DNA from 2 places in the Streptomyces sp. NBC_00289 genome. Region 1 is predicted to be linked to the other one. Evidence: riboswitches for the same ligand, from Rfam matches in the RefSeq annotation. Region 1 holds a riboswitch; the other holds the start of a gene.
What was found. Region 1 has a riboswitch for cobalamin ahead of OG985_RS22870 (HoxN/HupN/NixA family nickel/cobalt transporter). Riboswitches for the same ligand answer to the same signal wherever they lie in the genome.

Region 1 (3,611 bases):
CTTTGTATCGCCGCAGGTTGACAGCCCTGAGCCAGGAGATCCACGATGTGCGCACGCTGTGGCGCATGTGACCAATGGGCCCAGTGTTTCTTCGGGTTACTCACCCCCCGCACACGCCAAGATGGGATACGCATGTCCATAGCGAGACGTGTCACCGTGCGCCGCCTGCTGGGGACGGGCGTCGCGACGCTCGCCCTCTGTACCGCCTCCGTCGCCGCCGCCTCCGGCGCCTTCGCCACCGGTACGCCCGGCGGCGACGGCTGGAAGTCCGCCGACGGCTACCAGCCCGGATCGGGGGCGGGCACGGTCACGGAGACCGACCGCTGCCAGTTCTCGCTCGACGGCACCGACTTCTACGACTCGGTGAAGGTGGACGACCAGAACCTGCGGCCCACCGACGACGGCAAGGTCCACGTCAAGGTCCGCACCGCCGGCGACGCCACCACCTGCACCGCCTCCCTGGCCTCCTACCTCGCCCACGGGTCCAGCTTCCGCACCTCCGGCGAGCAGGTCTTCGTCGACTTCGACACCGTGACGGTCAAGCCGGGCCAGACCGAGTCCCTGGACATCGCCGTGCCGGACGCGGGCTGCTACGCGCAGATCGACCTCTACCGGGGTGCGGTCAGGTTCGACGGCAAGCTCGACGCGAAGGACGGCTTCGAGCACGGCGACCTGCCCAAGGGCCCGGACCGCCCGGTCATCAAGGACAAGCTGATCGCGGCCTGGAACGGCGGCACGAAGGACTGCACGACGGCTCCGCCCGAGACGCCGTCCACCCCGACGGCCCCGGAGTCCTCCGAGCCCTCCCAGCCGGCGGAGGAGTCCACGCCGCCGGCGAGCGAGACGCCGTCGACCGAGACCGGGACCCCGACTCCGGCCGCCTCCGAGTCCACCACCGCGCCGGCCACCACGCCGAACGGCGGCGGTGACGACCTCGCCGAGACCGGCGCGAACGGCAGCACGGGGCCGATCGCGATCGGGGCGGCGGTGCTGCTGGCCGGCGGCGCGGGCCTCGTGGTGGCCACCCGCCGGCGCCGGAGCACGCGCGCGTGACCCTTCCAGGGGGCGGCCTCCGCCCCCTGGAACACACACCGGGGGCCGAGCCTCACCCGTCGGAAGGACCGAGAGGCTCGAGCAGGGCGGCGACGGTTTCGTCGACCAGCCTGTAGCGCACCACCCGTCCCTCCCTCTCCCCCTCGACGACCCCGGCCGCCCGCAGCAGCCTGAGCGCCTGCGAGACGGCGGGGTCGTTCGTCCCGGTCGCGATCGCCAGGTCGGACACGGCCAGCGGTCCGGTGCGGTGCAGGGCCAGCAGCAGGGCCAGCCGCCGGGGCTCGCCGAGCAGGGCGAAGCGGTCGGCCCAGGTGCGGACATGCGCGGGGTCGCCGATGGCGGCGACGGCGTCACACACGCGGTGACCGTCGATGGTGCGCCGGTCCGCGCGGTCGGCCGGGACGAGATGCATACCGCCATCCTCGCAGGCGCACTGTGTGATCTTCCATACCTGCGCAGGTGCGCAGCTATGCAGTGGACCGCCCGCCGCCCTACGGTGGTCGGGCCGTGGTGCTCGGGAAGCCGGTGACGACCCCTCAGGGGTCCATGCCGGAGCGGCCCTCGCCACTGTGATCGGGGAGTTTCCGGCCCACCGTCCCGCGAGGGACAGCCACTGGTCGCCGCAGGGTGACCGGGAAGGCGGGCCGGCGGCGTACGACCCGTAAGCCAGGAGACCGGCCACGGCATCTCACGAAGTGATCCACGAGGTGCTGGAGCGTGACCGCATGACCCTGCCCGAACCCGCCCCGGCGTCCTTCACGTGGCGCCGGGAGGACACCGTCAAGACCGCCGGCCTGCTGGCGGCCGTCGCCGCCCTGCACGTCGTCGCCTTCGGCATCCTCTTCCTGCTCGTCGTCCCCGAGCACTACGAGGTCGGCACCAGGGCCTTCGGCGTCGGACTCGGCGTCACCGCCTACACGCTGGGCATGCGGCACGCCTTCGACGCCGACCACATCGCCGCCATCGACAACACCACCCGCAAGCTGATGGCCGACGGCAAACGGCCGGTCTCGGTGGGCTTCTGGTTCGCGCTCGGCCACTCCAGCGTGGTGGTCCTGCTCGCCGCGCTGATCGCCGGCGGCACCCGACTGGCCGGCCTTGTCATGAACGAGGGCTCGCGCACCCACCAGACCCTCGGCTTCATGGGTACGACGATCTCGGGGACGTTCCTCTACCTCATCGCCGCCCTCAACCTGGTCGCCCTGCTCGGCATCCTGAAGGTCTTCAAGGCGATGCGCGCGGGCACCTACGACGAGCGGGAGCTCGAACAGCACCTGGACTCCCGGGGGTTCATGAACCGGATCCTGGGCCGGCTCACCCGGTCCATCAGCCGCCCCGGCCAGATGTACCCGCTCGGCTTCCTCTTCGGCCTCGGCTTCGACACCGCCACCGAGGTCACGCTGATGGTGATGGCCGGCTCGGGCGCGGCGGCCGGGCTGCCCTGGTACGCGATCCTGTGCCTGCCGCTGCTGTTCGCCGCCGGCATGAGCCTGTTCGACACCCTCGACGGCACCTTCATGAACTTCGCCTACCAGTGGGCCTTCTCCAACCCCGTCCGCAAGGTCTTCTACAACCTCACCATCACCGGGCTGTCCATCGCCGTCGCCTTCTTCATCGGCACCATCGAACTGGTCGGCGTCCTGCACGAGAAGCTCGACCTGAGCGACGACCTCAGCGGCTGGGTCGCCGGCCTCGACCTGGACAACGTCGGCTACGTCATCGTCGGCCTGTTCGTGGTGGTGTGGGCGGCGGCGGTGACGTACTGGAAGGTCGCCAAGGTGGAACAGCGCTGGGCGGTGCGGCCGGCGGACAGTCGCTAGGACAGCTGCCGGGACTCCCCGGGTCTCCCCGGTTCTCCGCCGGCTCTCCGCCGCGACAGCCTTCCAGCGGCTTCCTCAGACGCCCTCGACCGTCGTCAGCCACAGCTTCACGTACCGCTCCGCGTCCACGCCCAGGCCGACGTCCACCAGGGCCTGTTCCCGTACGCCCTCGTGGATCTCGGACTCGCCGGGGCGCGGGCGGCGGTCGACGACGGTCTGGCCGCGGGTCGGGCCCGGGGCCAGGGACACCTCGACCGGCAGGCGTTCGGTGGTCAGCCCCTCCGGGTCGACGACCGCGCAGACCGCGCCCGCGTCACCGAGGCCGCCCGTGGGGGTGGGGTCGCCGGAGGTGGCCGGGTCGCGGTGGGCGAGCAGTTCACCGGCCAGCCGCAGACGGGGGTCCCCGCTCGCGCGCAGCCGCTCCACGTCCGCGGCCGGGACCAGGACCTGCTTGAACACGTCGAGGCCGTACATGGTGATCGGCACGCCCGCGGTGAGCAGGACGGCCGCCGCCTCCGGGTCGTGCCACACGTTGAACTCGGCGACCGGCGTGGCGTTCCCGGTCGCCACCGCGCCGCCCATGAACACGATCCGCTCGATGTTGCGCACCACCTCCGGGTGCGTGCGCAGGAGCAGCGCAATGTTCGTCAGCGGTGCCGTCGGGATGAGGGTCACCGGGCGCGGGGAGGCGAGGATCTCGCGGCGCAGCAGCGTCACCGCGTCCACGTCGACCGGAAC
Region 2 (3,611 bases), 2.7 Mb from region 1:
TCGACGAGTCCGGCATACGTCCCGAGGTCATATTCGCCGCCCTGGTCGGCGCGATCCTCTGGAACCTGCTGACCTGGCTGGTCGGACTCCCCTCCAGTTCCTCGCACGCCCTCATGGGCGGCCTGATCGGCGCCACCATCGCCTCGGCGGGGTTCGGCGCGGTGCACGGTGACGCACTGGTCACCAAGGTGCTGATCCCCGCGGTCGCGGCCCCGATCGTCGCGGGCGTCGCCGCGTTCCTCGCCACGCGCCTGTCGTACACACTCGGCAGGAAGGCCGACGGCAAGGCCGCCGCGAAGGGCTACCGCACCGGCCAGATCGCCTCCGCCGGCCTGGTCTCCCTGGCCCACGGCACCAACGACGCGCAGAAGACGATGGGCATCATCACCCTCGCCCTGGTCGCCGGCGGCGCCGTCGCCCCCGACTCCGACCCGCCCACCTGGGTCATCCTCTCCGCGGGCCTCGCCATCGCGCTCGGCACCTACCTCGGCGGCTGGCGCATCATCCGCACCATGGGCAAGGGCCTCACCGACCTCCAGCCGCAGCAGGGCTTCGCCGCCCAGACCAGCGCGGCCACGGTCATCCTGGCCTCCTCCCACCTCGGCTTCTCCCTGTCCACCACGCACTCCGTCTCCGGTTCGGTGATGGGCGCGGGCCTGGGACGCAAGGGCGGCGTCGTCCGCTGGTCGACGGCCACCCGGATGTTCGTCGCCTGGGGCCTCACCCTCCCGGCCGCGGCCCTGGTCGGCGCTCTCGCCGAGTCCGTGACGGACCTCGGCGACTGGGGCACCGCGGTCGTCGCCGTCTTCCTGATCGCCTCCAGCGCCGCCATCTGGAAGATCTCCCGGCGCGAGGTCATCGACCACAGCAACGTCAACGACCCCGAGGAGCCGGCCGGCGTGGTGACCACGGCGATCGCCGTCGTGACCCCGCCGCCCGTGGGCACCGTCGCCGAGGACCTCACGGCCACGATCCCCGCCCCGGCCGCCGACCCGGTGGTCCCGCCGGCCACCACCACCGTCTGAGCCCCGCGCCCCCGGTTACGAAGGAAGCAGCAACATGAAGATCGACTGGGCAGCTCTCGGCTCCGTCTTCGGGGTCAGCCTCGTGATCACCGTGGCCCTCGTGGCCCTGTTCACCCTCGGCGTCACCGGTCTCTCCCGTCGCGAACGCGCGGCGGCCCAGGGAGACTCCGCCGTGCTCGCGGTCACCGGCGCGTACGTGTGCTTCGCGGCCTGCGCCGCGGCGGTGGCGTACGGCATCTCGCTGATCATCGCCTGACCTGCCGCCACCAGGACACCGAGTGGGGTGCGGGACGGATCGCCGTCCCGCACCCCACTTCTCTGTGGCGCCTGTGACCGCGCGTGTGTGGGCCTCAGCACACTCTCCCTTCGCAGGTCAACAGCAAGTTGACGGCCCTTCGGGGACCGTGGTGGACTGCCGGGGCCATGTACGGCGGCAAGAGAGGAAGCCGGTGTGAATCCGGCGCGGTCCCGCCACTGTGACCGGGGTAGAAAGCCCCGGGAGCCAGGAACTCTCACCGCCGGTCTCGTCGAACCAGGGCGTGGACACCCTGAGTGAGGACACATAGCCATGCTCGGCTGCCGTTCGAGGTTCACCGCCGGCGCTCTGCCCGACCCCTCGGCCGGCTGAGCCGATGCGTGCCGATCGCGTCTTCGCGTACGGCGCCGCCGCCGGCCTCCTCGCCGACCTGGTCCTCGGTGATCCGCGCCGCGGACATCCGGTCGCCGCGTTCGGCCGGGCCGCCGGTGCCGTGGAACGCCTGCTGTGGCGGGACCACCGGGGCCACGGCGTGCTGCACACCGCCGTCTGCGCCGGAAGCGCCGTCTCCCTGGCCGCCGCCGCCACTTCGCTCGTACGACCGTCCCGTACCGCCTCCGTCGCGCTGACCGCCGCCGCGACCTGGGCCGTGGTGGGCGCGACCAGCCTCCAGCGCGAGGCGCGGGCCGTCGGCCGGGCCCTGGAGGCCGGGGACGTCGAGGCCGCGCGGGCGCGGCTGCCGCATCTGTGCGGGCGCGATCCGCAGGCCCTCGACGCGGACGGGATCGCCCGGGCCGTGGTCGAGTCCGTCGCCGAGAACACCTCGGACGCGGTCGTGGGGGCGCTGGTGTGGGGCGCGTTGGGCGGTGTGCCCGGTCTCGTCGGGTTCCGGGCCGTGAACACCCTCGACGCGATGGTCGGGCACCGGTCGCCCAGATACCTGCGCTACGGATGGGCCTCCGCCCGGCTCGACGACCTCGCGGGGTGGCCGGGAGCACGGCTGACCGCCGTCCTGGCCGCCGTCGGCGGAGGGGACCCGCGGGGTGCCGTACAGGCCTGGCGTGCCGACGCCGGGAAGCACCCGAGCCCCAACGCCGGTCCCGTGGAGGCCTCGTTCGCGGGGGCACTCGGGGTGCGGCTGGGCGGGACCCTGTCGTACGGGGGGCGGGTGGAGCGGCGGCCGGTGCTGAACCAGGCGGGGCGTGCCGTGCGGGTACGGGACATCGAACGGGCCGCGCGGCTCTCCCGGCGCGTCGGTGTTCTCGCGCTCGGCGTCACCGTCGCCGCGCGGATCGCCGCCACGCGACTGCTCGTCAGGCGGACATCTGTCACGCGGACATCTGTCACGCGGATCTCTGCCACGCGGATCGTGAAGGGGCGTACGTCATGAACGGTGGTCTCCTGGTCGCCGGCACCACCTCCGACGCCGGCAAGAGCGTCGTCACCGCCGGGATCTGCCGCTGGCTGGTCCGGCAGGGGGTCAAGGTCGCGCCGTTCAAGGCGCAGAACATGTCCCTCAACTCGTTCGTGACGCGGGAGGGCGCCGAGATCGGCCGTGCGCAGGCCATGCAGGCGCAGGCGTGCCGCGTCGAGCCGACGGTGCAGATGAATCCCGTCCTGCTCAAGCCGGGCGGCGAACAGAGCAGTCAGGTCGTGCTCATGGGGCGGCCCGTGGGCGAGTTGAGTGCCCGCGGCTACCACGGAGGGCGGCAGCGGCAACTGCTGGGGACCGTGCTCGACTGTCTCGCCGAGTTGCGGGGCACGTATGACGCGGTGATCTGTGAGGGGGCCGGCAGTCCCGCGGAGATCAATCTGCGGCGCACCGACATCGTGAACATGGGCATCGCGCGGGGCGCGCGGCTGCCCGTGCTCGTCGTCGGCGACATCGACCGCGGGGGCGTGTTCGCCTCCTTCTTCGGCACGGTCGCCCTGCTGTCCCCCGAGGACCAGGAGCTCGTCGCCGGGTTCCTCGTCAACAAGTTCCGGGGGGACGTCTCGCTGCTGGAGCCGGGCCTCGACATGCTGCACGGGCTCACCGGACGGCGGACCTACGGCGTGCTGCCCTTCCGGCACGGGCTCGGCATCGACGAGGAGGACGGGCTGCGCATCTCGTTGCGCGGGACGGTCCGCGAGTCGGCCACCGCCCCACCCGTCGGCGAGGACGTCCTGCGCGTCGCCGTCTGCGCGGTCCCCCTCATGTCCAACTTCACCGACGTGGACGCGCTGGCCGCCGAACCGGGTGTCGTGGTGCGGTTCGTGGACCGGCCCGAGGAACTGGCGGACGCCGACCTCGTGGTGGTCCCGGGCACCCGGGGCACGGTCCGCGCGCT

Region 2: another riboswitch for cobalamin. It lies ahead of OG985_RS35035 (cobalamin biosynthesis protein); the one in region 1 lies ahead of OG985_RS22870 (HoxN/HupN/NixA family nickel/cobalt transporter).

What each region holds. Positions count from the first base shown of each region.
Region 1 covers NZ_CP108046.1:5,044,739-5,048,349, forward strand. Annotated here, with positions in the region: gene OG985_RS22860 (LAETG motif-containing sortase-dependent surface protein) at 133-1,053, shown strand; gene OG985_RS22865 (ArsR/SmtB family transcription factor) at 1,106-1,465, opposite strand; cobalamin riboswitch at 1,545-1,751, shown strand; gene OG985_RS22870 (HoxN/HupN/NixA family nickel/cobalt transporter) at 1,779-2,873, shown strand; gene OG985_RS22875 (nucleoside hydrolase) at 2,949-3,611, opposite strand, start outside.
Region 2 covers NZ_CP108046.1:7,746,870-7,750,480, reverse strand. Annotated here, with positions in the region: gene OG985_RS35045 (anion permease) at 1-1,025, shown strand, start outside; gene OG985_RS35040 (hypothetical protein) at 1,060-1,281, shown strand; cobalamin riboswitch at 1,407-1,558, shown strand; gene OG985_RS35035 (cobalamin biosynthesis protein) at 1,658-2,671, shown strand; gene OG985_RS35030 (cobyric acid synthase) at 2,668-3,611, shown strand, end outside.